Regions from separate parts of the Achromobacter pestifer genome, predicted to be linked through region 1. Evidence: predicted binding sites of a transcription regulator. Region 1 holds the regulator's gene; the other holds the start of a gene.

Region 1 (3,855 bases):
TCAATGATCCCCTGTTCCCCTCGACCCAAAAAGGCGGGTTACGGGGGGTTTTCCAGGGCTTTTGATGTATTTGGATACCGCCGGTCAGAGCCGGGCGGTGTTCGCGACGGGCGCGGGGCGGGTGCCGGCGCGCGCCTTGGCCGCGGCGCGGGTCTTGCCGGCGCGGGGTGGCGGCCGGCAGATCGCGCACACGAAATCCGATTGAGGATCGTGGGCGTGAGCGATGAAATGGCCTCCGCACTGGCGGCAGGCGGACATTTGCAGCATGCCGCTGTCGAAAAAACGCACCAGCATCCAGGCCCGCGTGAAGCTCAGGACGGGTTCCGTGCTTTCAGCGGCATCCATGCCGGCGTTTTCGAGATAGAGGCGATAGGCGTCGATGGTGGCGCGTATGCCCTTGCTGCTGGTACGCGTATTCAGGAACGAATACACGTTGTAAAAGAGCGAGGAGTGGATGTTCGGCAGCCAGGTCATGAACCAGTCGACCGAAAAAGGCAGCATGCCCTTGGGTGGCGAGCAGCCGCGAATTTCGCGGTACAGGCGCGCCAGGCGGTCATGGCTGAGGCTGGTTTCAGCCTCCAGCACCTGCAGCCGAGCTCCCAAAGTGATCATGGAGCTGGCAAGCAGGATGTCATCCGCTTCCTGCGAAACGCTCTTGGTGGCCATTACACGTGCTTCCGGATGGAATGATCAGGCCGTCAGGCCAATTCTTCGACAGGCTGCTTGGCCAGCAGAATGGTTGCATGCGCTTGCTGCAGCGCACCGCCCAGCACGTCATGGGTCAGCGCGGACAACAGGCTGTAGTCGTCGAAGCGGAAACGGCACAGCAGCGAGCTGGAGCTTGCGAGCTTGACCAATTGCGCCGGCGATAGGCGCATGAGGATGTCAGCGACCTCATTGCTGAATCCCAGGCGGAACATCGACGCCGCGTAGTCGTCGCGCAGCATGCGTTGCGCCAGTAACAAATAGGACAGATTCACTTCACGAATGTCTGTCAGCAATGAATTTTCGACTTGTTGCACGCCCAACTCCCTATTCCCTATCCCGCCGATGGGGGCTTGTGTAAGCAAAAGCACCGGAATTCCGGCGCCTTTACGTTCGATACATCCTGCATTGATGCGAAATGTATCATTTGTTCGCAATTTAAGTAAAATTTACCACAGCTGATGTCATTTTCTATGACTTATATGACAAAACTTTGTTGATGTTGCGCAACTTACCGCTTTCGATACACCTTGACATATAAATTTCAGACAAATTTACGTCAATTTGGCAAATAAGCATTCAAAACATTGCGTACTTTGAGGAATGAAACGGTGTTGTTTGCCGACAATGGCACCTTGCAGATCACTGAATCCACCTAGCTTCAGCGCAGCCGCGCGTTTGTCGACAATGTCGCAAATTGACAACAGCCAACAACGCGCCACGATGGACACCGCCCGACATTCCCGCAATGCCTCACGCAGATGACAGCCTGGTCGACTATGCCCCGCTAGTGCGGAAGCTGGCCCTGCAATTGCTCGCCCGGCTACCCGCCAGCGTAGAACTCGACGACCTGATACAGGCCGGCATGATCGGCCTGCTCGACGCCGTGCGCCGCTATCAGGAAACCCCCGACGCCCAATTCGAGACCTACGCCACCACCCGCATCCGCGGCGCGATGCTGGACGAACTCCGCGGCCAGGATTGGCTGCCCCGTAGCGTCCGCGCCAAGGCGCGCAAGATCGAACAGGCCATCCAGCAGCTGGAGCAGCGTTTGATGCGCGCCCCGAGCGAAGCCGAAATCGCGCAACAACTCGACATGCCGCTGAACGAGTACCAATCGCTGCTGCACGACGCCCAGGGCGTACAGATCGTGCACTACGAGGACTTCACCACCGAACCCGACTCTGCCAGCGGCCAATCCGACTGGGCCGCCACGCTGAACCATGGCGCCGCCGGCGGCAATCCGCTGGATTCGCTGCTGGCCGGCGACTTCCGCCAGGCGCTGATCCACGCCATCGACGCCCTCCCCGAGCGTGAAAAGCTGCTGTTGTCGCTTTGTTACGAACAGGGGCTGAACCTGAAGGAGATCGGCGCAATCCTGAATGTGACCGAAGCGCGGGTGTGCCAACTGAGGTCGCAGGCGACGGCACGGATACGGGCGAAGCTGAAGGAACAGGCGTGGCACGAGTTGCCCCAGGACGGGCAGATTGCACAGGTGATATAGATAGGCACAAGCTCGGCACGTGCCGGGACGCCCTTGCCGCGACAGCCCTGGCCACCAAAGGCCCTGAACATGACGGACGCACCTCGCGTCCGTTTTACATCGTGTGCCCGCCACGCATGAAGGACCGTGGAAATGCGCTCTGTACATGCTTCTGGGTGCAGGGATGAGGACGACGGGCGCGCTTACACCATATGGCCGCAGCGACTTGAGCAGCTGGGCCGCAGGCCAGGCAACGGCCCCCTCCCTTCGGACAGAAAGAAAAATGTCGACTTTCGCGAAATAGCGCTAAAGATTGATTTTGGACTGCCGTAATCCTGGCAACGGAGAGATTCCTAGACACCAAGTCAACGAACTTTCCCGTTAACACCAGTGGGCGGCCTTGCTGCCCAGTTTGAAGAAGCCTTTCTCTCTTGGGAGCCTGAACATGGCTGCAGTCATCAATACCAACTATCTCTCGCTGGTTGCTCAAAACAACCTGAACAAGTCGCAATCGGCTCTGGGCAGCGCCATCGAGCGTCTGTCGTCGGGTCTGCGCATCAACAGCGCCAAGGACGACGCCGCTGGCCAAGCCATCGCCAACCGCTTCACCGCCAACGTCAAGGGCCTGACCCAAGCCGCTCGCAACGCCAACGACGGCATCTCGATCGCTCAGACGACCGAAGGCGCGCTGAACGAAATCAACAACAACCTGCAGCGCATCCGCCAGCTGTCCGTGCAAGCCACCAACGGCACGAACTCCGGCACCGACCTGAACTCGATCCAGGACGAAATCAAGCAGCGCCTGGAAGAAATCGACCGCGTGTCGGCCCAGACCCAGTTCAACGGCGTGAAGGTCCTGGCCAAGGACAGCACCCTGAAGATTCAAGTCGGCGCCAACGACGGCGAAACCATCGACATCGACCTGAAGGAAATCACCGCGTCCACGCTGGGCCTGCAAGGCTTCAACGTCAACGGCGTCAAGGGTGCCGCCACCAAGTTCGACGGCGTAAGCGCAGCGCAGAAGGCGCAGATCAAGGCCAACTATGGTGACAGCACCGCGGTTACCAAGGTCGCCGTCGCTCCCGGCTCGTTTGCAGCCGACCTGAGCGCCCGCCTGGGCGTGGTGGCCGGTAGCGTCGCCCTGGAAGCGGACGCCTATCAGGACGACTCGGGCAATTGGTTCGCCAAGGTGAACATCACTCCTGCCAGCGCTACTGAATCGGCAGCCTTGAAGGCATCCGGCTTCAACATCGATGCCACCAAGACCGGCTCCTACTACGTCGCTCTGGATCCGGCCAAGGCTGATTTCACCGCAACGGCGGGCACCGCTACGTTCACCCCCGATGGCAAGACGCTCAGCTTCGGTTCGCTGGTGCAAGGCTCGACCACCAACGCGCTGGCTACCATGGACAGCGCACTGGCGAGCGTTGATTCCTTGCGTAGCTCGCTGGGCGCCCTGCAGAACCGCTTCGAATCGACCGTTGCCAACCTGAACAACACGATCACGAACCTGTCCGCAGCCCGTTCGCGCATCGAAGATTCGGACTACGCGACCGAAGTGTCGAACATGACCAAGAACCAGATCCTGCAACAGGCCGGCACCTCGGTCCTGGCCCAGGCCAACCAGGTTCCGCAGAACGTGCTGTCGCTGCTGCGCTAAGCACCAA
Region 2 (3,855 bases), on a different replicon from region 1:
TCGCAGCCAGCCACGCCGAGGCGGCCGCGATCTACCGGGCTATTGACTGATGAGGGGCGGCCCCGGCTTCGGCCGGGGCTTCCAGGAGGCGACCATGACCAGGAACAACGCTCCCCAGGCACCGACGAACAGCTACGCGACGGACGGCAAGTGCCACAACGCCGAGCCGGGCACCTACGGCCACGAATGCGGCAAGCCGGCCGCATGGATCGGCACGAACCACAAGGGGTTCAGCTCGGGATTCTGCGACGACTGCAAGCGCCACGGCTACGAAGCCCGCGACGTGATCGCGTGGCGGCGTGCTGACACTTGAGGGGCCGGCCGATGGCGAAGAAACGCAAGACGCCGGCCCAGCCGGGCCAGGACTGGAACGCGCCGGCGGCCGAGCTGCTGGCCGAGCTGCCCACCGAACGCGACGAGCTGCTGGCCGCCGCCGTGGCGGCCGTGGTGGAGATCGACGCGGCGATCATGCGCGGCGACGGTGCGGCCGCCGAGGCGGCCAGCGACCGATACGAGGCCGTCATCTGGAAGATGAACGGCGGAACGCACGTGGGCAGCATGGCCGACCACGACGCGCCCGGCCAGGTCATCGAGCGCCATTGCGCGGCGGTGCCTGGCGACGTGCCCTTGTGGGGCCAGCGCGGCCAGTTCCTGGTCGCGGATGGCGACATGCGCGCCCTGGTGGAGTACGAGGCCGGCTACGGCGGGCCGCTGGGTGCCCACTTCCAGTTCCACGTCATCGACCTGGACAGGCCGTTTATCTCCGAAACGGGCTACCGCTCGCACTTCGACACGGCGCAGGGCTGCATGACGGTGGACGAGGTTGCGCGCGGCATCCTGGCTGCGCAGCGAGCCGAGAAGAAGCGCCCGGTGATGGTCGAGGCCAGCTACCGCGACCGCCTGGCCGATGCTCCCCTGCCCGCTTGGCTGGCCGGCCTGGAGCCGCCGGCGCGGCGCGAACCGGCGACCGTCCTGGTGCCGCCGGGGTTCGTCCTGGTCGATGTGGTGCTGCCCTCGCATCGGGCCTTCATCGCCAGGCGCTGGGCGGCCGAGGCCGCGACCAGGATCAAGGCGGCCAGGGCCGCCGGGTTGGACGCCAAGGGAAAAATCACCGGCGCAGGCCCGGAGCGAGATCCCGCATCGCCAGAAACGACGATGACCTGCAGCATCGTCAAAGCCGACGATGCCGAGCCGGTCGAGGGCGGGCCTGTATCGCCGGAAACGACGATGCCGGGAGCGAGCGCGGCAACCTGCAGCATCGCCAGGAATGGCGATGGAGGCCCGGCCGACCGGGTGGAGTTCAAGCCCGGCCAGCGGTGCGAGATCGTGAGCGTCCATCACCCGGTTTTCGACCGCTACATCGGCAAGCGCATCATCATCGTGAAGGTGCATCCCGACACCCGCCAGGTGTGGGCGCACGACGACAGGCCGGTAACGTACAAGACCAATCGCGCAGGCCGGCGCGTGGTCGATTCAGACCCGAGCTGCATCCAGTCGATCTACGGCTTCGACCAGTTGCGGCTTATCACTTGACCAGGAGAACGAACGAATGACGAACGACGCCAATATCCGGCTGGAGTGCTTGAAGCCGGCCGAACGCTGGGCACAACCGACCGGCGAGGAAGTCCGCGAGGTGCTGCGCCTGGCCGGGTTCAGCGGCAGCAAGGCCGCGAAGGCGCTGGGGCTGGGCGCGAAGGGCGACCGCACGATCCGCCGCTGGATCGGCGAGGACACCCCGATTCCCTATGCGGCATGGGCGATCCTGTGCGACCTGGCCGGGCTGGGCGTGATCTGGAAAGAGGATTGACGCCAAGGGAAAGGTTTTAGCGGCTAAAGTTTAGCCTTCGGATTCCGGTAAAGCGAAAAAAGTTTAGCTAAAGTGCTTGACAGGCTAGGGCATTTTGCCCTAATATAGCACTTGAAGGCCGGGCACATCGCCCAGGTCAACTACCGGAGAAAGTCCGATGAGCGACAACAAGATCATGCCCTGGATTGACGAGCTGGAGGGCGCGGCAGCGACCGACTTCCCGGCCCGCCGTGACGAGATCGCGGCCATGATGGCCGAGGCGGCCGAGCTGGTGCGCAAAGCCGAGGAACTGCGCGGCAAGGCGTACTTCGCCGGATGCTCCCTGGAGGGGCAGGCCAAGGGCCATTGGTCGATGGAAGCCGTCGAGCAGGCCAAGCGCCGGGCCGGCTGGTAAGAGCACATGGCCCGGTCGGCAACGGCCGGGCCTATCGAGGACGCCAAGAAGGGAGTATTGCGTGAGCCGAGGCAAGATCAAGGGCGGCCCCAGGTGGAGGAACGCCCCGGAGTGATCCGGGGCGCTTGGCCTGGTGCTGGCACACCGTAACCATGCTTCCGAGTGGGAGCACCCAGCATTCAACACGTAAGCGCGTGGAGGGTCAAGCTATGTCCAACATCATCAAGTTCCCCAAGGAGATCGAGCAGCCCGCCGCGCCCGCGCCGGTGGAGCCTGCCGCCGCGCCTGCTGCCCCCAACAAGGCCCCCGGTGCTGGCCTGCTGGCCGGCCTGGTCAAGTTCGTATGGGTGGCGACCGTGTTGGTCTGGCCGATCCTCAAGTGGGTGCTGTCGATTGCCACCTTCTTTCAGTTCGTGCGGATGCTCTACCACTGGAACACGCCTGGCGTGTATGCCGGCTGGTCGTTCCTGGTGTACTTCGCGGTGCTGACCGCGATCACCTACTTCGTTTCGATCTACAAGCCGAAGGGGCTTTGACATGAAAAAACAGACCCTGCCCTACCCGCCGGGATTCGTGGAGCCAACCACGGGCCGCGTGGCCGTCCTGGTGCGCGAGTACGCGGCCAGCGATTTGAACGGCGATGCGCCGGCCTATTGGTACAGCGCGCAATCCGAGGAATGGGGCCTTGACCCCTGGCGGCTCGTTGAAGGCGTCGATCCGCATGTGCATGGCGGTTCGTTCGACGTGTGCTTTGCGAGCGGCGGCACGCGCACCGTGGGGCCGTTGATGACGTTCTTCGTGAGCGCCGACCACGCGCAGCAGCTCGCAGTTTCGCGCGCCGCGTCGCAGATGGGGCGCTACGGAATGCGGGTGGTCGAGGTTCAGCAAGGCCCCGACGACCTCAAGCGCCTAGCCGCGCTGTATTCGGATGACGCCAAGAAGGGGTGATTTTTAGCCGCTAAAAGGCTTGACGCGCCCGGCGAGTTTAGCTAAACTTCTGCACATGGTCGGCGGCTGGCACCGCCTTTTGTTCAACAACCGGGTGTGGAGTTTATATGGGTGTTCTCCATGAAGAAACGGCTAACCGAAGCCCAATTCCAGGCGGCGATCAAGGGCCTGGAGATCGGGCAACAGACCATCGACATAGCGCGCGGCGTGCTGGTCGATGGAAGGCCCCAGGCCGAGTTTGTGGCCTCGCTGGGGCTGACCAAGGGGGCGGTATCGCAAGCGGTCAGTCGCGTGTGGGCAGCGGCGGGGGAAGTGCTCCCGCAGGGCTTCGCGCGGGTGACGGCGGTACTGCCGGAGCATCAAGCGTTCATCGTCAAGCGTTGGGAAGCCGACGCCAAGGGAAAGAGGAAACAGGAACCCAACTCATGAAAACACTGGTCACGGCAATTCAGAAAGGCGGACAGGGCAAGACCTTCGCAACCTGCCACCTGGCGTTCGACTTCCAGGAGCGCGGCCTTCGGGTTGCAGTGATCGACCTGGACACCCAGGGCAATGCAAGCTGGACGCTGGCCGGCCACGACTCGGGCTATCCCGCCAGTCGCATGTTCACCGCCGGCGGCGACGAGCTGCGCGCCTGGTTCGCTGGCCGGGAGGATGACGGCCTGGCGCTGATCGCGGCCGATGCCAGCCTGGCCAACCTGGACAA

What was found. The regulator FliA, encoded in region 1, starts transcription of late flagellar genes. The targets are predictions, from matches to a motif close to CTAAAGTTTNNNNNNNNNNNGCCGNTA.
Region 2: kleA (stable inheritance protein KleA) is a predicted target of FliA. The motif match lies at 1,831-1,857, and genes of this name have one in related genera.

What each region holds. Positions count from the first base shown of each region.
Region 1 is NZ_CP053985.1:6,830,028-6,833,882, forward strand. It holds gene flhC (flagellar transcriptional regulator FlhC) at 85-666, opposite strand; gene flhD (flagellar transcriptional regulator FlhD) at 699-1,022, opposite strand; gene FOC84_RS32145 (RNA polymerase sigma factor FliA) at 1,454-2,209, shown strand; gene FOC84_RS32150 (FliC/FljB family flagellin) at 2,634-3,848, shown strand.
Region 2 is NZ_CP053984.1:4,278-8,132, reverse strand. It holds gene FOC84_RS00070 (antirestriction protein) at 1-50, shown strand, start outside; gene FOC84_RS00065 (hypothetical protein) at 95-313, shown strand; gene FOC84_RS00060 (hypothetical protein) at 325-1,533, shown strand; gene korC (transcriptional repressor KorC) at 1,550-1,807, shown strand; gene kleA (stable inheritance protein KleA) at 1,965-2,201, shown strand; gene kleE (KleE stable inheritance protein) at 2,411-2,737, shown strand; gene FOC84_RS00040 (DUF2761 domain-containing protein) at 2,739-3,149, shown strand; gene FOC84_RS00035 (transcriptional regulator KorA) at 3,270-3,578, shown strand; gene FOC84_RS00030 (ParA family protein) at 3,575-3,855, shown strand, end outside.